4 regions of the Rhizobium sp. BK529 genome follow, and region 3 is predicted to be linked to each of the others. Evidence: predicted binding sites of a transcription regulator. Region 3 holds the regulator's gene; each other region holds the start of a gene.
The links. The regulator LexA, encoded in region 3, represses DNA repair genes until DNA is damaged. The targets are predictions, from matches to a motif close to TGTTCNNNNTGTGTTCNG.

Region 1 (5,241 bases), 1.2 Mb from region 3:
ATAACGGTTGTGCCGCGGGCAAGCGTTGCCGCCATCATCAGCACATGGGTCGCGCCGACGGAAACCTTCGGGAAGGTGTAGTGCGTGCCAATGAGACCGCCCTGCGGTGCCTTGGCATTGATATAGCCGCCGTCGATCTCCATCGTGGCGCCGAGTGCTGTCAGGCCTTCGATGAAGAGATCCACCGGGCGCGTGCCGATGGCGCAGCCGCCCGGCAATGAAACGCGGGCATGGCCCTCGCGAGCCAGAAGCGGACCGATGACCCAGAAGGAGGCGCGCATCTTCGCAACCAGTTCATAGGGAGCGGTCGTATCGACGATGGTTCGGCAGGTGAAATGGATCGTGCGGGCATAGGAATCTTCCTGGCGCTCGCGGCGGCCGTTGACCGCAACGTCGACACCGTGATTGCCGAGGATGCGCATTAGCAATTCGACATCGGCAAGATGAGGCACGTTTTCGAGCGTCAGCGTATCGCTCGTCAAAAGCGAGGCGATCATCAGCGGCAGCGCGGCATTCTTGGCGCCGGAAATCGGAATGATGCCATTAAGCTCATTACCGCCGACAATTCTGATACGATCCATGTGCACTTACGGGCGAGGCCCGCCTTTCCTGAAAGTGTTGCCTGTGGGGGCAAGGCAAGAGGTGGGGGTCTTTAGAGCAAATCCCATGACGCTTCAATTCGTCGCGGACCGAACATTACGATTCGTCCATTTTTGCGGCGGGCTTTTTTGCAGCGGGCAGGCCATTCGTCTCGTCCGCCCGGCCGGATCGGCGAGCGCGCACCTGCTGTTTGCGTTTTGAAAGATTTTCTCTCAGCTTTTCGGCCGCCCGTTCCCGGCGCAATGCCGCCTGGGCCTCTATGGCCGCTTTCCGGCTCTGCCGGGCCTTTTCAGTCTCTTCGGTCATTCCCCAGAATTAACCGGATTCGCGCCATTCCAAAAGTGCCTCATCCGTTATTCCCAGAGAAGTTGGAAATTGCGGCTTGCGCTCCTGCCGAAGCTGTGGCAATAGGCGCCCCGTTCACGCGAATTGAGCGTTTCCGCTTCACGCGTCTGGTCCTGCTGCCGTAGCTCAGTGGTAGAGCACACCCTTGGTAAGGGTGAGGTCGGTGGTTCAATCCCACTCGGCAGCACCAGTTTTCTCCCTTAGCATTATTCCCTCGCGCCCATCGGCGCCATTGCTGCCGGCAAAAATCTCGCTAGAATATTAGCATTCTGAAGTCTTCGCGGAGGGAACTCGAAGGCTTCGTCAATGTTTCTATCGAGATATGCTGGAGGAGCGTCGATGGCAACTGAACGCTGGAATAGTCCGATCAAGGTGGGTTTCGAAGAGGCGGGAGCACGCACAGTTAACGGACCGTTTGACGCACTGGCCTGCCTTAGCGATCTCTGGCCTGCCGCACGCGGATTGCAATATCTTAGGGCACGCAGCGTTTGCCGCGCCGCGCTCGATGGCCGCAAGAGCGTTGAGGAGGCCCGCGCGGAGTTCGTGGCGGCCGCCCAGGAAGCAAAGCTTAAAGTGCATTAAGCTTTGGACGGCGGTATTGGACAATAAAGGTCCGATCCGTTCCGAAACAGAGCAATATTTAATTTTCACTTAACCCTGCACAGAGCTCGCGCGAGGCTTTGTCCCCAAAGACATTGCGCCACTCAGCTGTTCATCAATAGAACGACGCCAGCCATCATGATGATGGTTAGGGGCTCGTCACCCTCTGTGGGAGACTGCAGGCGAGCCTCGTCCGAAAGAAACTTCGAATATTCGATCAGCAACCCGAAGTATTCTCATCCTGGATCTGAAGATATCCAACTCCGATGATTGTGCCATCGGCGGTACGGATGAAGGACGGCAGGTAATGCGGTTCGGCGGGCCTACAGACGGCGGCGCTGGTATATTCATTCAGTCCGATCTGGTCCTTCGGCAGGGCCGAATAATTCATATCAGTCTCGAGTGAGGCGGAGGCGGAGCCAGCAAAGGCGCTGCACCCGAGCAGGAGGGCGGCAACCCACAGGCGTATAAGCGTTTGCATCATTGTCTCCAGTCTTGAAATCAGCTCTTCAACACGTGAGACGGGAAGTTGGTTCCTTGAAAAATCCTGTTCCTAGGCGTGATTTACCTCACCAACATGCGGCAATGAACATAACCACTTCCGACAATGGCCTCGGCAATCGCCAGAGCCCGCTCGCTATCACCCCACTGCCGCACAAAGCCCTCGAGGATGACGTAGGGACCGACGGTGGAGACGATGATTTCGGCAGCATCGAGACCGGCTTCGGCATGCAGGGCGCTTTCCACGGACGCGCGTATAGCGGCCGTATTATGGCCCTTTATCCAGGCTTCCTCCTGGGTTGGCGAGATGTGAAACCGCGGCACCATGACCGTCCCTGAGATCGGCTAATGGGATTTAACGCAAGAAGACGACGTTTTGTTGCCACGCATTGCCGGCGCGATGCATAGTCGTCAGGGTGGTGGTGCTTCGAACGCGCGCTGGAGGTGTCAGCCGCCGCTCTGTGATCGCCGTCTGAGGAGACGATGATGAAACTGCTGGTGCCTGCTCTTCTTGCCACGACTCTTTTGGCTGCTGCCCTGCTAGCCGGGTGTTCTGCGGCGGATGGGCCTGCGTTGGAGCCCATTCCCGGCAGCATCACCTATGGTGGGCAGCCGCGGACGAAGCTGACCAAGTCGCCGATCGGCAGCGCCGTCTATAACGACTTTTACAATCAGTATGGCGAGCACGTCTACGAAACCTACATCCTCCAGCCCGACCGTAGCCTGAAGCTGACGCGCCGCGATGTCGTGCCGGACTTTCCGCAATAGCGCACCATGCGTCCACCACGCCCGCTTGACAGCAGAGCCAATCGAGAACATCCAAAGAACATCTGATTTTTATTCGCGGGCGCTGATTCTCTCGCGAGGCCCAACCGGACGGCTGGATGTATCTCGAAAGACTCAATCCCCAGCAGCGGATGGCCGTGGAGCACGGCACTCTCATTGACGGAAGTCATGTGGCCGGGCCGCTCCTGGTCATCGCCGGCGCCGGTTCGGGCAAGACGAATACGCTTGCCCATCGTGTCGCCCACCTCATCCTCAAGGGCGCCGATCCGCGCCGCATCCTGCTGATGACCTTTTCGCGCCGGGCGGCAGCCGAAATGGGCCGGCGCGTCGAACGCATCTGCGGCGAGGTTCTCGGTAAGAATTCCGGCATATTGGCCGATGCCCTGGCCTGGAGCGGCACGTTCCATGGCGTTGGTGCGCGGCTCCTGCGCGACTATGCCGAACAGATCGGCCTCGATCCGGCCTTCTCGATTCACGACCGGGAAGACAGCGCCGACCTGATGAATCTCGTGCGTCACGAGCTCGGCTTCTCGAAGACCGAAAGCCGTTTTCCGACGAAAGGCACCTGCCTTGCGATCTATTCGCGTGCAGTAAATTCGGAAACGAAACTGCCGCTGGTGCTGCGTGACGCTTTTCCATGGTGCGCCACTTGGGAAAAGCAGCTTCGCGAACTTTTCGCCTGTTATGTCGAGGCCAAGCAGAGCCAGAATGTACTCGATTACGACGACCTGCTGCTCTACTGGGCACAGATGGTGGCGGAACCGATGATTGCCGAGGATATCGGCAGCCGCTTCGATCATGTGCTTGTCGACGAGTATCAGGACACGAACAAACTTCAGTCTTCGATCCTGCTTGCGCTGAAGCCCACCGGCCTGGGGTTGACGGTCGTTGGCGACGATGCGCAGTCGATCTATTCCTTCCGCGCAGCGACAGTGCGCAATATTCTGGATTTTCCGGCCTCCTTCAGCCCGGCCGCCAATATCGTCACGCTCGACCGCAACTACCGCTCGACGCAGCCGATCCTTGCCGCGGCCAATGCGGTGATCGACCTTGCTTCGGAGCGCTTCACCAAGAACCTTTGGACGGAACGGGAATCGCCGGAGCGGCCGCGGCTGGTAACGGTGCGCGACGAGAACGATCAGGCGCGCTACGTGGCCGACAAGGTTCTCGACAATCGCGAAGAAGGCGTGAAGCTGAAAAGCCAGGCCGTGCTCTTCCGCGCCTCACATCATAGCGGTCCGCTGGAAGTCGAACTCACTCGCCGCAACATTCCCTTCGTAAAGTTCGGCGGGCTGAAATTCCTCGACAGCGCGCATGTGAAGGACATGCTGGCGGCACTGCGCTTTGCTCAGAACCCGCGCGACCGGGTAGCAGGCTTCCGGCTGATGCAGATCCTGCCGGGTGTCGGCCCTTCGACTGCACAGAAGATGCTGGACCAAATGGCTGACAATGCGAGCCCGATAAACGCGCTTGCTGCCATGCCTGCGCCGCCGCGCTCGGGCGACGACTGGACCTCTTTCGTTTCCACGATGCAAGAGCTGAAAACCGGCAAGGCCGGCTGGCCTGCCGAAATTGAACTGGTGCGGCAATGGTACGAGCCGCATCTGGAACGGCTGCATGAGGACGCGAGCGCCCGGCTTGCCGATCTCATACAGCTCGAGCAGATTGCTGGTGGCTATGTCTCGCGCGAGCGCTTCCTGACAGAGCTCACGCTCGATCCACCCGATGCAACCTCCGGCCAGGCGGGTGTCCCGCTGCTCGATGAGGATTATCTCATCCTTTCAACCATACATTCGGCCAAGGGGCAGGAATGGACAAAGGTCTTCATGCTGAATGTCATCGACGGCTGCATTCCTTCCGATCTCGCCGTCGGCACCACGGCCGAAATCGAAGAAGAGCGGCGGCTGCTCTATGTGGCGATGACGCGCGCCAAGGATAGCCTTGATCTCGTCGTGCCGCAGCGCTTCTTCACCTACGGGCAAAATTCGCAGGGCGACCGGCATGTCTACGCATCGCGCAGCCGCTTCATTCCGGCCACGCTGCTGCAGTTCTTCGAAGTCTGCGGTTGGCCGCAGGTGAAGGCCGATACGGGAGCAGCACAGCAGGCACGGCAGGTGCGTATCGACGTCGGCGCGCGCATGCGCGGGATGTGGCGTTAAAACGCTCCCCGGGAGGCGTACGAGGCGGTTTTCTGAGCAGAATTGCGTTAAGAGAAGCTTAGAGCGAAAGCGGCGGTTTGGCCGGTTCGAAGAAACGGCCAATCATTTCATCGTTGACCAGGGCGATCGTCGGCGGCGACCATTTCGGATTTCGGTCCTTGTCGATGACCGCAGCACGGACGCCCTCGTAAAAATCCGGTCCGAGCAGAATATGCATGCAGGCACCGAGTTCGCGGGCCAGGCATTCGGC
Region 2 (5,241 bases), 1.2 Mb from region 3:
GCACTTCGCCGAGATTGGGCTTCTGGTGGATACGCCGCTTGCCGCGCGGCTCGTATTTGAAATGCTTCACGGCGTTGGTGATATAGAGCCTCGATCGATTGATTCCCGCCTGCGCGATCGCTTCATCAAAGACCTTACCGGCCGGGCCTACGAAGGGACGTCCGGCAAGATCCTCTTGATCGCCCGGTTGCTCGCCGACAAACACGATCTCCGCGTCGGCGGGCCCCTCGCCGAACACGGTCTGCGTCGCCTTCGCATGTAGCGGGCATTGGCTGCAAGTGGCCGCTTCCTGTCGCAACGCCTCCAGCGTCCCGGCCGGCGCCAGCTTCGGAGCCGGAATGCGGGCAGCCGCTTCCTGTATCCTGCAGTGATACGGCAGCGGCGTTGTTGCCTCCCGCTCGGCCATGGCGAGCATCTTCGCCTCGGCCTCGGCGATCAGCCCCGGAATGAGATCGGCTTCTGGCAGGTTCTTCCAGTATTTCTTCGGCATCTCGGCCTGCATCGCTTTCACTTTCAGCCGTGCAGGATTGAAGATGCTGGCATAGTAGATGCGCCAAAGATCGTCGGTCGCATCACTGATATCGGGCTTCTCACACGGCGCACTGCTGAGCGTCAGCCGCTCACCGTCCCAGGCAGCGGAGCCCTTGGGCGTTGCGATCAGCCAGTCCATATCGGTGAAGCGGCGCTGGAAGAAGGGCGCCTTGCGGGCGACGATATAGTGGTCCGGCTCGAACCACGCGATGAACTTTCGCCGCCCGCCAGCAGGAGCCGCGAGCTCCTTGAAACGCACGAAGGCCGTCATCTTGTGCGCATCGCGATGCACGCTCTTCTGCATCAGTCGCGCCCGCGATACTTCTTCGTCAGAGGCCAGATCCAGCAGGTTGCGATTTTCCTGCAGCCGCCAGAGCAGGCTGTAGAGCAGCGAAAAGCGCCTGGGATCGCTATGGCAGATCACCGCCTCGGCCAATGCCATGAAATCAGCCGGAACGCTCATCTGCCTGGCGCCGGCGGACGGATCGGGCGGCAAGGCATCGCGCTGGAAGGCAAAGCCGGGCTCGCGGCTCTTTTCGTGCCAGTCGATCTCATCAGGCAGAATTCCGGCCGCAGCGAAGGCGCGGGCCGCCCTGCGCCACTCCTCAAAATTCCCCCTGCCCTCCAGAACCACGCGGCGCATCATAACAAGGACAATTGTTCGGGCTGCGGTTCGAACATGGCGCGCAAATCCGGCCGGTCTACAAGCCGATGCGGCGTCCAGCCCTCGGCGCTGACGAAGGCCTGCACTTTGCGGATGGAAACGCCAAGCCGCGACAGGTCCTCGAGCCGTAGCCGGCGTTGCCGCCGCTCGGTCAGGATCGCCTTCACCGACTTCGTGCCAAGCCCTGGCACGCGCAACAGCTTCTCACGATCGGCGCGGTTGACGTCGACAGGAAAGTCGCCGCGATGGCCGAGCGCCCAGGCGAGCTTGGGATCGAGATTGAGATCCAGCATGCCTCCCTCCTGCGTTGCAGTGATCTCATCGATGCCGAACCCATAAAAACGATAGAGCCAGTCGGCCTGATAGAGCCGGTGCTCGCGCATCAGCGGTGGCTTGATGAGCGGCAGGTTCTTCGAACTGTCCGGAATCGGGCTGAAGGCGGAATAGTAGACACGCTTCAAGCCATAGCTGCTGTAAAGCTGGCCGCTGGTCGACAAAATCGTTGCATCATTGGACCCATCGGCACCCACGATCATCTGCGTGCTCTGGCCTGCCGGCACGAAGCGCTTACGCTTCTTCGTCTGCAGCGTCGGCTCCTGGGCCGCCTCGATCTTCAGCCGGAGATCGCCCATCGAGCGGCGAATGCTGGCCGGCTTTTTCTCGGGCGCGAACCGGCTGATGCCGCTGTCGGTGGGAAGTTCAATGTTGAGCGACAGACGGTCCGCATAAAGCCCCGCCTCTTCGATCAGATGCGGCGAAGCCTCGGGAATGGACTTCAGATGGATATAGCCTCGGAAATTATGCGAGATCCGCAGCTCCCGCACGATCCGCACCATCTCCTCCATCGTGTGATCGGAAGAGCGGATGATGCCGGAGGAGAGAAACAGCCCCTCGATATAGTTGCGCCGGTAAAACTCCAGCGTCAGCCAGACGACTTCCTCCGGCGTGAAACGAGCGCGTTCGACATTGCTCGACGATCGGTTGATGCAATAGGCGCAATCGTAGATGCAGAAATTGGTGAGCAGGATTTTCAGAAGCGAGATGCATCGGCCATCCGGCGCATAGGCATGGCAGATGCCTGAACCCTCGGTCGAACCCAATCCGCCGAAGCCTGCCGAATCCCGTTTGATGGTCCCGCTGGAGGCGCAGGAGGCATCATACTTTGCGGCGTCGGAGAGGATCGCCAACCGTTCCTTAAGCGACTTCTTCATAATATGTTCACTAAATGTTCACTGCGGCAAAATCAAGATGAAGAATTAGTTCTCCATGCAACTTCCCTTCAAAAGCAGGCACTTCAACGGGATGTAAAAAGCATCGTTACGAATTTTATGGAAATTGCGCGGGTCGATCTGCTATAAGCAATGAACTAGGATTGTAACACGGTTCCGAAGTTCCCCTTCGGGACCTGTTTTCTTTTGTGTCTGCGCGAACTGCGGATACAGGGAGAGAAGGACGAAAAAATGGTTGATAAGGTACCGATGACACAGGGTGGTTTCGTCAAGCTGCAGGAAGAACTGCGCTGGCGTCAGCAGGAAGAGCGCCCGCGAATCATCGAGGCAATTGCGGAAGCGCGCGCTCATGGCGACCTCTCCGAAAATGCCGAGTACCATGCCGCCAAGGAAGCGCAGAGCCACAATGAAGGCCGCATCACCGAGCTCGAAGACTTGACGGCACGCGCCGAAGTTATCGACCTCAGCAAGATGTCGGGCGACAAGGTCAAGTTCGGCGCCAAGGTGAAGCTCGTCGACGAGGACACCGAAGAGGAACGAACCTACCAGATCGTCGGCGATCAGGAAGCCGACGTGAAGCAGGGCCGCATCTCCATCTCCTCCCCGATCGCCCGTGCGCTGATCGGCAAGGAAGTCGGCGACTCCATCGAAGTCATCGCGCCCGGCGGTTCGAAGGCTTACGAAATCCTTTCCGTTTCCTGGGGCTGATCGCCCGCACCTCTCTTAAAAAGAGCAGCCAGTGCCGGACACCCGTGACGTCGAGATCATCGCGCCCAATCTGAAACGCCGGCTCTCCGGCGTCACGTCCACGATCGTCCAGCTTATCCCCTGTCAGATTCGGTTAGGGGTCAGGATCGCTGCCTTCGGCCCTGGCCTCCCGCCGGAACTTCCGCGCTTGAAATGGCCACAGCTCGCCGGCCTCTGGCGCCCGCCGGCCGGACGTCGCCATCGTGTCTGGCACGCGCGCCGCAACAATGAAATGGCGACGGGCATCCTTCTGCGCCAAGTGTTGCGCATGCCGCTGAAGCTCGTTTTCACCTCGGCTGCCCAGCGTCGTCACACGTCTTACACGCGCTGGCTTATCCGCCGGATGGATGCCGTGATCGCAACCAGCAGCCGCTCTGGCTCCTTCCTCAAGGTGCCGCATACGGTTATCCAGCACGGCGTCGATCTTGAGCTTTTTCATCCGCCCGAAGGGCCTGACGATACGATCGCCGCAACCGGCCTGCCTGGCCGCTATCTCGTCGGCTGCTTCGGCCGCGTCCGCCACCAGAAGGGCACCGACCTCTTCGTTCGGGCAATGATTGCGCTTTTGCCGCAGCATCCGGACTGGACCGCTGTCATTTCCGGTCGCGTCACGCCTGAACATACCGCATTTGCCGACAAGCTGAAGGCTGATATCGCTGCCGCCGGCCTCACCGACCGGATCGTCTTCATTGGCGAAGTACCCGATATCAAGATCTGGTACCGCCGCCTGACACTCTATGTCGCCCCATCTCGCAACGAGGGTTTCGGCCTGACACCGCTTGAGGCCATGGCTTCGAAAACACCGGTAGTGGCATCCGACGCCGGTGCCTATGCGGAGATGATAGTCCCCGGCGAGAATGGAATTATTGTGCCGACAGGCGATGACGACGCGCTGACGGCAGCGATTGCTACCTATCTTGCCGATCCTGCGCTGACATCAGCACAGGGCGAAACGGCCCTGCGGCACGTGCGGGAAAATTTCGCGCTGGAAAAGGAAGCAATGGCGATCAACTGCGTTTACCAGCAGCTCCTCGGAACGTAAGCCCGTTCGTCGGGCGATCGCAGCGACCATACAGCGAAGGCAGAGACACATAGATGTCGACCGCAAACAACAACGAAAACTTGGTCAACGTGCTCTGCATGAAATGGGGAACGCTCTATGGCCCCGAATATGTCAACAACCTCTACCGAGGCGTCAAACGGCACCTGAAGCGCCCGCATCGTTTCGTCTGCTTCACCGACAACGCGGCAGGCCTTGACGAGGGTATCGAAACCCTCCCTCTGCCCGAGCTCGGTCTGCCGGCCGGATCCAAGGACCGTCGCTGGCAGAAACTTGCACTTTTCCGCCGCGAGCTTGCCGATCTCAAGGGCATTGGCCTCTTCCTCGATCTCGACCTCGTCATCGTCGATGATCTGGAACCGCTTTTCCAGCACCCCGGCAAGTTCCTCATCATCCGCGACGACGATCTCTTCCGCCCGAAGCCGCTGCGCAAGATCAACCCTTCTCGCGACAAATTCCTGGCCTCGGTCGGCAACAGTTCGGTCTTCCGCTATGAGATCGGCGCGCACGCCTATATTCTGGACGCCTATGTCGCCGATCCGGTGGCCGCCATGTCAAAATACGAGATCTCCCAGCAGTTTCAGAGCGCGCAGCTGGAAGCGCATGGACACCTGCAATACTGGCCGCGCGAATGGTGCGTGAGCTTCAAGAACGCCTGCGTGCCCCGCCATATCAGGAGCTTCTGGCGCGATCCCGAACTGCCGCCGGAAGCAAAGATCGTGGTCTTCGCCGGCAATCCGAAAATGAGCGAGGTTTTCGAAGGCGGTGGGCAGAAATGGTATCGCCGCATCGGCAACACGGAATGGCTGAGCAAGGCCTGGCGCGAATAAACTGTCCTCACCAGCATTCCGGACGGAAAACTGCTTCACACTTTTCCTGGAAATGCTTCTAGAGTTCGACCAGCCCGAGCTTCTTCACCTGACGGATCGTCAGCATGGTGCGAACGGTATCGACATGCTCGTTGGCGGTCAGCACTTCGATGACGAAGTCCTGGAAGCGGGTAAGGTTCT
Region 3 (5,241 bases):
ATTTTGATTGTAGCGCTTTGATCCGTCATGCTGATCCTCCGGGGTGGCGGTTGGCGCCGCAAAAGCGCCATAAGGGTTAAGCGTCCTAACCGATAGCTATATGATCGGGAAGCTAATGCCAAGTTACCCTGATGCCATTTTGTGCATCGCGGCATCATCTTTTAGGCACTGCAGCGATGATCTGCATGCATATCAGAACACTATGATTTGGCTGGTTTTTTTGCTCCAGCAGAATTTTCCTCCTATTTCAATCGATTATTGTTTGCGCGTTTTCATCCCAGGTTGCATTCTGCTGGTATCCGGGGGCGGGTCCAGACGATTATGACGGGGTTCGAGACAAGAGAACGGCAGGCCCAGTCCATCGATGAAAAGATGGATTTTGTTGCTGTCGGTCCGCGCGCCATTGTCACGCAACCGGCGCGGACGCAGGCATCAGTCCCGTTTCGATGGCGATTGTCAGCCGCTGCGAAACGATGCGTCGAGTCGTCGATGCGGATGGTGTCGGAAGAGGCGGGGCATGGCCGCCTTGTCCTGTTCTCGCCGGTCTTTCTCGGGGCAGGTGCCGCAACCTGGTTTTTGATGGCTGCGGATTTTCCGGCCACGTCGGCTTTGCTCTGCCTGCTTGTTCTCGTCATTGCTGTTACGCTCTGCGGATATGAGCGCCCAAAGCTACAGGCGACGCTGATGGCCGTCCTTCTCTTTGTTGGAGGAATGCTTTCGGCACAGATCGAAACTTGGCGGGCTCGGACAGTCATCCTCGATTCCGCGGTGACGACGACCGTCACTGGCCGTGTCGAACGCCGCGAAGGTGATGGGCCGGGGCGCTGGCGTTATATTCTTGGCGTCAGCCGAACGGATGCCCCTGAGGTCAAGCGTCCGCCTGAACGCATTTCGGTGCTCGTACGCGGTGCCAAAGAGGCTTTCGAGCTCGGCGCCGTTATCGAGGGCCGGGCACGCCTGACGCCTCCGGCGGGACCAGCCCTCCCGCAGCTATATGACTTTGCCTTCGGCGCCTACTACGATGGGATAGGTGCCAACGGCTTTTTCTACGGTGCGCCGAAGGAGGTTGCATCGCAACCGGTGCAAGAGGGATCGGTTGGTGAGGTCGTCCTTGAATGGCTCTTTCGTCTCAGAAGTGGCATTGGCGATCGCATCCGTTCCGTCCTGCCCGGCGATACCGGCGCCTTTGCTGCCTCTCTTGTTACCGATGAGCGACGCGCAATCTCCGATGAAACGACCGAGGCGCTGCGGCAATCGGGGCTTGCCCATATCGTTGCAATTTCCGGCCTCAACATGGCGTTGTCGGCCGGAATCTTCTATGTCGGTCTGCGCGTCATTCTCAGCCTGTTTGCGAGCGTTGCCCAGGCCTGGCCGACGAAGAAGATCGCCGCAGCCGGTGCGCTTGCCGCAGTGACGGCCTATTATCTGATCTCTGGCTTTGCCGTATCCGCCGAACGCGCCTTCATCATGATGGCGATCATGCTGATTGCCGTCTTTTTTGATCGGCCGTCGATCAGCCTCAGAAACGTAGCCCTATCCGCTCTCGTAATTCTTGCAGTCTCGCCATCTGAAGTGCTCGGGCCAAGCTTCCAGATGTCCTTTGCCGCAACGCTTGCCCTGGTTGCCGGCTACGATCTCTGGAAAGGGCGGCCAATGCGAGAGAATGCCCTCGCCAAATTGCCGATCATGAAACCTCTTTTCATGATCGGGGGCTTTTTTGGCGGCATCTTTCTGACCTCGCTGATTGGCGGCTTCTCGACCGCACTATTCTCGATCGAACATTTCCATCGGCTGAGCACTTACGGATTACCCGCAAACCTTGCGGCCATGCCAGTCATTTCCTTCATTGTCATGCCGTCCGGCATGATGGCGATGCTGCTGATGCCCTTCGGCCTCGACGGTCCGCTTTGGCAGATCACGGGATTCGGTCTCGATCTTGTGATCAAGATCGCAAAGACGGTATCGGATTGGGGCGGCAACATAGATGTAGGCCGTTTGCCCGGCTGGTACTTCCCGACGGCAGTCTTCGGCTTCCTGCTGTTGACGCTGCTCAAAAGCCGGCTGCGGCACGCCGGAACGGCGATCGTCGCGGCCTCAACGCTAACTGTTGCGCTGCTGCCGGGAAACTCTGCACCTGATGTCGCCATCGCCGAAGACGGCGGTTTGGTCGCTGTCGTTGATGGTGAGGCGATGGCTTCGAACCGCGAAAAACCGCCTTCCTTCATCTTTCAGCAATGGCAGCGGGCACTTGCGATCGAGGAGCACCAGAAGCCGATCATGATCACGGATGCCAACGCGCCCGCTGCGCCGGAAGGCAAAAGATTGAAGTTCTCGCCAGATCAGCTGGATGAATCCAGAGAGGTGATGATACAGGCTGTGGCCACCGGCCCGCCGTTGCGCTTCACCTGCCTGAAGGGTGCCTGGTGTACAGTCTCGCTCAAGAATGGGAAGCAACTAACGGTCATCAATAACGCAGCCTATCTCGGACCTGCCTGCGATACGGCGGATATCGTCGTCACGCCTGTTCACCTGCGGTTTGACCGCTGCCGCTCCGGCGCAATGCTTTTCACCGGCGAGACGCTGCGCAAAACGGGTTCAGTTGAACTTCGTTTCACTGATAAGGGGCTGCAGGTAGCAACCGCATTCGATACCTTACTGCGACCCTGGATGCGCCACCGCGCCTATGATTGGCGCAGCGATACATTTGCTGACGACAGACCGTCACCGATCAGTGATAGCGGCGAATAAGCCCAACGAGTTTGCCCTGTACCTTGACGCGATCCGGCGGGAAGATGCGTGTCTCGTAGGCAGGGTTTGCAGCTTCGAGTGCAATCGATGCGCCCTTGCGGCGGAAGCGCTTGAGCGTCGCTTCCTCGTCATCGACGAGTGCCACGACGATATCGCCTGGATTGGCTGTGCTGCCGTTGCGGATGATGACCGTGTCGCCATCGAAGATGCCGGCTTCGATCATCGAGTCGCCGCGAACTTCGAGCGCATAATGTTCGCCCGAGCCCAGCATGTCGGAGGAAACGGTAATGTCGTGTGTGTTGTTCTGGATTGCCGAGATCGGCACGCCGGCAGCGATCCGACCCATGACCGGCACGGAGACGGCATTGCCATTGTCGGCAACAGGTGCCGGCTTTGCCGGAGCGGGAGGCGCAACATGCTGCGGCTTGCCAAGGCTGCCTTCTATGACGCTTGGCGAAAAGCCGCGCCGCGGCTGCAGGCTCGGGTTATAGGCTTCCGGCAATTTGATGACTTCGAGCGCACGCGCCCGGTTCGGAAGCCGGCGAATGAAGCCGCGTTCTTCGAGCGCGGTGATCAGCCGGTGAATGCCGGATTTCGATGCCAGATCCAGGGCATCCTTCATCTCGTCGAAAGATGGCGGAACGCCGGATTCCTTCATCCTTTCATGAATGAAAAGAAGAAGTTCCTGTTGTTTGCGCGTGAGCATGGCGTATACCCCAGTATTGAAACAAATCCAGAACAGACACTATATGTTCCATATGTGTTCCGCAAGTGGCTAAATTTTCGTAAAACTTCTGTTCATTCTGCTGAGAATTTTATTTTTATCGCCGGAAAAGCCATCCGGCCTTGCTTCGGAACGCCTGTCGAAGCACATCATCCTGACGATGGCAGGAGAGCAGCTGATGACCCAAGACACGTATCCGATCGATCATCTCGTTTTGCCGGTTACCGACATTGCGCTCGCACGCGAAAGGCTGGGCAAACTGGGCTTCACCGTCGCGCCGGATGCACGTCATCCCTTCGGCACGGAAAATGCCTGCGTTTTCTTCGCGGACAAAACCTACCTCGAGCCGTTGGGCGTTGCGAGTGTCGAAGAGAGCGAGAGGACGGCGCGGAGAGGCAACGTCTTCACCGCCCGCAACCAGGCTTTTCGCTTCCGGTGCGGCAGCGAGGGACTGTCTGCCATCGCCTTCAGTACAAGGGATGCCAAGCACGATCATGCTCGATTCGTTAAGGGCGGCGTCAGTGCCGGATCCGTGTTGCAGTTCGAGCGCCCCGTAAAAATGCCTGATGATGCCGAAAGCGTTGCTGGCTTCCGGCTTGCCTTCGCCGGCGATCTCAGGGCGCCGGATTTCTTCCTCTTCGCCGTTGAACGCATCAACCCGCTGCCAGCCGACCGGGGTGCGCTGGAGGCGCATGCCAACGGCGTGACCGGCATTGCCGAAATTGTGCTTGGGGCGCCGGAGCCTACGGCCTTCAGCGAATTCGTTACTGCGACGGTAAAAGCCACCTCTGTCGAGGAAACGAGTTTTGGGCTCGACGTGTCCACCGATAACGCAAAGATCAGTCTGATGACCCCGGAGGGGTTGGAGGCCTATTTCGATTTGGTCACGCCGGATACGGATCGCGGCCTGCGTGGCCGGGCGATCCTCTTTGCTGTCGGCGATCGGACAGTGACAGAAGCGCATTTGGCTGCTAACGGGGTGACCTATACACGCAAGGGCAACCGTATTCTGGTGGAGCCCGCGCCCGGCCAGGGCGTGCTCTTCGCTTTCGAGGAAACATCATGAGCACCAATACCAATTCCGTGGTGACGGTCGGCGAGGGTGCCGGCAAGGTCACCTTCTCCAACACCGGCCGCCTGTCGCTGATCGCTGGTGCCTGCGAACTGGAAAGCCGCGATCACGCGTTCATGGTTGCCGGGACCCTGAAGGAGCTTTGCGCCAAGCTCGGCATCGGCCTCGTCTACAAGACCTCTTTCGACAAGGCGAACCGCTCGTCCCTGTCGAGCAAGCGCGGCGTCGGCCTTGAGAAAGGGCTGGAAATCTTTGCCGATCTGAAGAAGGAACTCGGCATTCCGGTTCTGACTGACATCCATAATGAAGAACAATGCGTCGAAGTGGCCAAGGTCGTCGATATTCTGCAGATACCCGCCTTCCTGTCCCGCCAGACGGATCTTTTGGTGGCCGCCGCCAAGACCGGCCGCGTTATCAATGTCAAGAAGGGCCAGTTTCTGGCGCCCTGGGATATGAAGAACGTCCTTGGCAAGCTGAACCAGAGCGGCAATCCCAACATCCTGCTCTGCGAACGCGGCGCGTCCTTCGGCTATAATACGCTGGTCTCCGACATGCGTTCCCTGCCGATCATGGCAGCAACGAGTGCGCCGGTCATCTTCGACGCCACGCACTCGGTCCAGCAGCCGGGCGGGCAGGGGGAAACGTCCGGGGGAGAGCGGCAATTCGTGGAAACGCTGGCACGTGCGGCCGTGGCTGT
Region 4 (5,241 bases), 1.5 Mb from region 3:
GGCAACCTTTATCTATTCGCTATTCGCCACGCCCTATTCGCTTCTCTCTTCAAGCTGCCGCCGTCAGCCTCTCGCCGGCCACGCGATACGAAATCGCCTCTGCCAGATGGATACGGCCAACGGTGTCCTTGCCGTCGAGATCGGCAAGCGTACGGGCAACCTTCAGGACGCGGTGATAACCGCGGGCGGAAAACTTCATCTTATCTGCGGCATCGCGCAATAGCTGCAATCCTGCTGCATCCGGCTCAGCAAATTTTTCGATCATCGCGGTCGAACAGCCGGCATTGGTGGAAATCCCCGAGGCGCCCGCAGCGGCATAACGCTCGCGCTGAATGTCGCGGGCTCGCGCAACGCGTCTTGCGACATCCGCGCTCGTTTCCGCCGTTGTCGGCCGGATGAGGTCGGCGGCAGAAACGGCCGGCACGTCAATGCGGATATCGATGCGGTCCATCAATGGTCCGGAGATGCGGGCCTGATAGTCGGTCATGCAACGCGGCCCGCGGGCGCAGGTATGGCCAGGCTCGCCCGCCATGCCGCAACGGCACGGGTTCATGGCCGCAACGAGCTGAATGCGTGCCGGATAGGAGACGCGGTGATTGGCCCGCGCGATGATGCATTCGCCGCTCTCCAGCGGTTGGCGCAGAGCATCAAGCACCTGGGGCGCAAATTCCGGAAACTCGTCGAGGAAGAGCACGCCGTGGTGAGCAAGCGAGGCTTCGCCTGGTCGGGCACGCAGCCCGCCCCCGATGAGGGCTGCCATGGTCGCCGAATGGTGCGGTGTTCGAAACGGCCGGCGATCCGAGAGCTTGCCGCCGGACAGTTGGCCGGCGATGGATTGGATCATCGAGACTTCGAGTAACTCGGCTGCTGAAAGCGGCGGCAGGATAGACGGCAGCCTAGAGGCCAGCATCGACTTGCCGGAACCGGGCGGCCCAACCATCAGAAGATTATGGCCGCCGGCGGCGGCTACTTCGAGCGCCCGCTTCGCGCTTTCCTGTCCTTTGATCTCGGAAAGGTCGGGCAGGTTTGCCGCGTTGGGACGAATGGATGGTTCCGGACGCGAGAGGATCTGCGTACCGCGGAAATGATTGGCAAGCGCAATCAGGCTGCGCGGCGCCAGGATATCGACCTCAGGACCCGCCCAAGCGGCTTCCGCACCGCTTTCAGCTGGACAGATCAAGCCCTTTCCGGTGGCGTTCGCTCCAATGGCAGCCGGAAGCGCGCCAGCGATCGCGGCAATCGTGCCATCGAGATTGAGTTCGCCGACAACGACATAATCAGACAAGGCATCCGCTGGAATGGCGCCGAGTGCTGCCATCAGGCCGAGTGCGATGGCCAAATCGAAATGACTGCCTTCTTTTGGAAGATCGGCAGGCGCGAGATTGACTGTCACGCGCTTTGCTGGCAGTGCGAGACCCGAGGCATGCAAGGCTGCCTGTACCCGCTCGCGGCTTTCGGCCACCGCCTTGTCCGGCAGGCCGACGATCTGGATTCCCATTTTGCCGGGAGCAACCATCACCTGGACTTCGACCGGCACACCTTCAATACCCTGAAACGCCACCGTACTGACGCGCGCGACCATGCCCCTGCCCCGTATTATTTACACCCCGCCTATGAAGGCGGTCACAACTTGGCATGGAACTCAGAATAAAACAAGAACGATGAGCGAACGGATTCGCCTATCAACTGCAATCAAATTGCGACGGGTTGTAAAGTTGGAACGAAGGCGATCAAACGCGGAACGCCTTTTTCGGGCACAAACTGCTGTGCTCTGTTGCTTGAGTTTCCCTTTTTCGCGCAATTCCAAACACAAAATAGCTCGAGACTTTTGCCGGAATTGCTTCAGGCGCGCTTACGCTCGATGGCATCCCAAAGCAGGCTTGCGATATCGGCGCCGCCGAATTTTTTCACTTCGCGGATGCCGGTCGGAGACGTCACGTTAATCTCGGTCATGTAATCGCCGATCACATCGATGCCGACGAGCAGGAAGCCCCGTGCGCGGAGAGCCGGACCAATGCGCTCGCAGATTTCCTTCTCGCGCGCCGTCAGTTCGGTCGGCTCGGCGCGGCCGCCGACATGCATGTTGGAGCGGCTGTCATGCTCTGCCGGGACGCGGTTGATAGCGCCGGCAAATTCACCGTCGACAAGAATGATGCGTTTGTCGCCCTTGCGCACATCAGGCAGATACTGCTGGGCGATAAAGGGCTCGCGGAAGAGCTGGCCGAACATCTCGAGCAGCGAGGACAGGTTGCGGTCGTCCCTGGTGGAATGGAAAACGCCGGCGCCGCCATTGCCGTAGAGTGGCTTCAGGATGATATCGCCCAGTTCGTCGCGGAAGCGGCGGATCTCAGCGGGATCCTTGGTGATCAGCGTCTTCGGCATCAGGTCGGAAAATTCGGTGACGAAGATCTTTTCCGGCGAATTGCGCACCCAGGCCGGATCGTTGACGACGAGCGTCTTCGGATGGATGCGCTCCAGAAGATGAGTCGAGGTGATATAGGCCATGTCGAAGGGTGGGTCCTGGCGCAGCAGGACGACATCCATGGTCGACAGGTCGACACGCTCCGGCGCGCCCAGCTCATAGTGGTCGCCCTTTACATCGCGCAGCACCATCGGCTCGACGGACGCATAGAGCTTGCCGTCGCGGAAGCTCAGGCGCTCTGGCGTGTAATGGAAGAGTTTGTAGCCGCGCGCCTGCGCCTCAATACTCATGGCGAAGGTGGAATCGCCAGCGATATTGATGCCGGCGACATGGTCCATCTGGACCGCTACATTCTTGATCTTGGCCATTTCCATCCCTTGAGCTGATGCCGCCCAGATGTAGGTCGGTCAGGCATCAAACGCAACGGCAATCAAACGCCTCGGGAAACTTCAGCGCGCGCTATTTTCAGGCCGCGATGCCATTGCCGCCGTTGTTGCGCAAAAGGTTGCGCAGCCGGTAAGCGATGGCGAGCGGCTTCGGGAAAGGCTTGCGCAGGAAGGCGACCTTACGGACGTAATTGTCCACCCGCCAGCTCGCCCAGGTGCCACCGGCAAAGAAGGCGACATCGCCGGCCTGCAGCGTGCGCTCTATGCCGTCTTCGGTTGTGACATGCACCTCGCCTTCGAGGATCATCACGGTCTCGTCCCAGCCGAAACGCCAGCGGAATTCACCTGATGTGCAGTCCCAGATCGCCGTCAGCGATGCCTCGTCATGGCCGCGGGAATGTTCTGCGGTACGCGCCTGCGGATTGCCGCTGATGATCCAGTCGGGATTGATCGGCGTCGACTTCAGCACCATGCCGTCACTTGCCTGCGCGACGAAAGATTTGCCAGATGGCTTCAACGCGGCATAAGGCACCGACCGCGCAGCCGCAGCGGCGGCGGTTGCAAGCATCATCTTCCAGGCCATGGAACACCCCCAATTTGCTACCCCTAGCTGCGCCGTGGATAGCAAAAGAGTCGTAAAAGCCCGTTCAAGCAGACGCTAAAATCTTAATGAAAGCTGACTCATCCATGTGTTGGAGGGGCACGGTCACTGACGGCTTCATGCGCGCAGCTAGAAAGCATCCGGGAAGTGCCGGGGGAGCTTTCCCGGTAATACCGCAACGATATCATACCGTTGAGAGAGAATGGCATAGTCGCGTTGGCGGGCGAGCCAGAGATCGCTGGCGGCCCTGATGCGATTTTGCGAGGCATAGGAGACGGCATTTACCGCGCCCATCTCGTCGGCGCGCGCCTTGACCTCAACGAAGACAGCAAGATCCCCCTTGCGGGCGATGATATCGACCTCGCCGAGCTTCGTTTTGTAGCGTAGGGCGAGGATGCGATAGCCCTTCAGCATCAAAAAAACGGCGGCGATATATTCCGCCGCCCAGCCGCGGCGCAGCGCCTTTCTCCTGCGGAACGTGACCTCGCCGTCAGCCATCCGCAGCCTTCATATCGAGAAGCTTCTGATAGAGCACCTTGCGCGGCAGGCCGGTCAGGCGCGCCGCCTCCGTCGCGGCCTTGGCCGTCGGCAGGGATTTTGAAAGATCCGCGAGAACCGCGTCGACATCCGCCTCGGTCGCCGGCTCGTCCTTTGACGGACCGATGACGAGCACGATCTCACCCTTCACATTGTCATGCTCTTTATAATAGCCGGCCAGTTCGGAGAGCGTGCCGCGGCGGAACTCCTCATAGGTCTTGGTCAGCTCGCGGCAGACAGATGCCTGGCGCGTACCGCCGAGCACATCGGCTGCGGCAAGCAGCGTCGCGCCGATGCGATGAGGCGATTCAAAGAAGATCAGCGTGGCCGGCGCACTCATGAATTCCGCGAGCCGGTCGCGGCGCGCCTTGTCCTTGGTCGGCAGGAAACCGGCAAAGAGAAAGGCGTCGTTCGGAAGGCCCGAGCCGACGAGGGCGGTAAGTGGCGCGGAGGCACCAGGAATGGGAATGACACGGTAGCCAGCCTCGATCGCCTGCTGTGCCAGACGATAGCCGGGGTCGGAGACGAGCGGTGTTCCGGCATCGGAGACCAGCGCCACCGACTTGCCGGCTTCAAGTGCCTGCAGGAGCCGCGGCCCGGCCTCATCGGCATTATGCTCGTGATAGGCGAAAGGGCGGTTCTGGATGCCGTAACGATCAAGCAAAACGCGGGTGACCCGCGTGTCCTCGCATGCCAGGACATCGGCACCCGCAAGCGTTTCCAGTGCGCGCAGGGTAATGTCGCCGAGATTGCCGATTGGTGTGGCGACGAGATAGAGAGCTTGTTCAAGCGGGCGCGCCGGCACCGCAATATTGTGCACGCGAAAGCCGCGCCGGGCGCCGGTTTCCGCTGTCGTCTCTTCCGTCATGTCACTCGCTTTCGTCCCGCCGGCCTCTTCTCTTTATGGGCGAGCGGCGCTGCTTCGACAAGGGGCCGCAATTTCTGTGAGCATTGCACTGCAAAACGGCATTTGCGGACCTGCGGGCAGCCATGCCTCTTGCAATCGCTGGCAAAGTTCTGCCATTTTGCCTGTCCACTCCCCTCTCCCAAGGGGAAAGCAGTGACGCGGCGCTTGCAGGCGCCCGGACAATGAAGGTCGAAAGCGGTAGCATCCCATGCGTATTACTATTGAGCGGTCAAACCTTTTGAAGTCGCTGAACCACGTCCACCGCGTGGTCGAACGCCGCAACACGATCCCGATCCTGTCCAACGTTCTCTTGAAGGCGGACGGCCAGAGCCTCGACATGAAGGCGACCGACCTCGATCTGGAAATCACCGAAGCGACGCCTGCCAAT

Region 1: a site for LexA is predicted at 2,858-2,875, ahead of FHX08_RS14430 (ATP-dependent helicase). Genes of this name have one in related genera too.
Region 2: a site for LexA is predicted at 2,411-2,428, ahead of FHX08_RS02295 (putative DNA modification/repair radical SAM protein). Genes of this name have one in related genera too.
Region 4: a site for LexA is predicted at 1,644-1,661, ahead of FHX08_RS15670 (YifB family Mg chelatase-like AAA ATPase). Genes of this name have one in related genera too.

The regions. Positions count from the first base shown of each region.
Region 1 is NZ_JACIAU010000001.1:2,858,619-2,863,859, forward strand. It holds gene murA (UDP-N-acetylglucosamine 1-carboxyvinyltransferase) at 1-581, opposite strand, end outside; gene FHX08_RS14400 (hypothetical protein) at 697-906, opposite strand; tRNA gene FHX08_RS14405 (tRNA-Thr) at 1,061-1,135, shown strand; gene FHX08_RS14410 (DUF982 domain-containing protein) at 1,285-1,527, shown strand; gene FHX08_RS14415 (hypothetical protein) at 1,763-2,026, opposite strand; gene FHX08_RS14420 (BON domain-containing protein) at 2,110-2,373, opposite strand; gene FHX08_RS14425 (hypothetical protein) at 2,533-2,814, shown strand; gene FHX08_RS14430 (ATP-dependent helicase) at 2,931-4,991, shown strand; gene FHX08_RS14435 (enoyl-CoA hydratase/isomerase family protein) at 5,050-5,241, opposite strand, start outside.
Region 2 is NZ_JACIAU010000001.1:463,241-468,481, reverse strand. It holds gene FHX08_RS02300 (UdgX family uracil-DNA binding protein) at 1-1,174, opposite strand, end outside; gene FHX08_RS02295 (putative DNA modification/repair radical SAM protein) at 1,174-2,406, opposite strand; gene greA (transcription elongation factor GreA) at 2,656-3,132, shown strand; gene FHX08_RS02285 (glycosyltransferase family 4 protein) at 3,164-4,213, shown strand; gene FHX08_RS02280 (hypothetical protein) at 4,267-5,061, shown strand; gene FHX08_RS02275 (Lrp/AsnC family transcriptional regulator) at 5,120-5,241, opposite strand, start outside.
Region 3 is NZ_JACIAU010000001.1:1,660,729-1,665,969, reverse strand. It holds gene gltA (citrate synthase) at 1-29, opposite strand, end outside; gene FHX08_RS08380 (ComEC/Rec2 family competence protein) at 322-2,748, shown strand; gene lexA (transcriptional repressor LexA) at 2,729-3,454, opposite strand; gene FHX08_RS08370 (VOC family protein) at 3,651-4,538, shown strand; gene kdsA (3-deoxy-8-phosphooctulonate synthase) at 4,535-5,241, shown strand, end outside.
Region 4 is NZ_JACIAU010000001.1:3,126,027-3,131,267, forward strand. It holds gene FHX08_RS15670 (YifB family Mg chelatase-like AAA ATPase) at 50-1,582, opposite strand; gene gshB (glutathione synthase) at 1,843-2,790, opposite strand; gene FHX08_RS15680 (cupin domain-containing protein) at 2,888-3,391, opposite strand; gene FHX08_RS15685 (YraN family protein) at 3,539-3,907, opposite strand; gene rsmI (16S rRNA (cytidine(1402)-2'-O)-methyltransferase) at 3,900-4,814, opposite strand; gene dnaN (DNA polymerase III subunit beta) at 5,062-5,241, shown strand, end outside.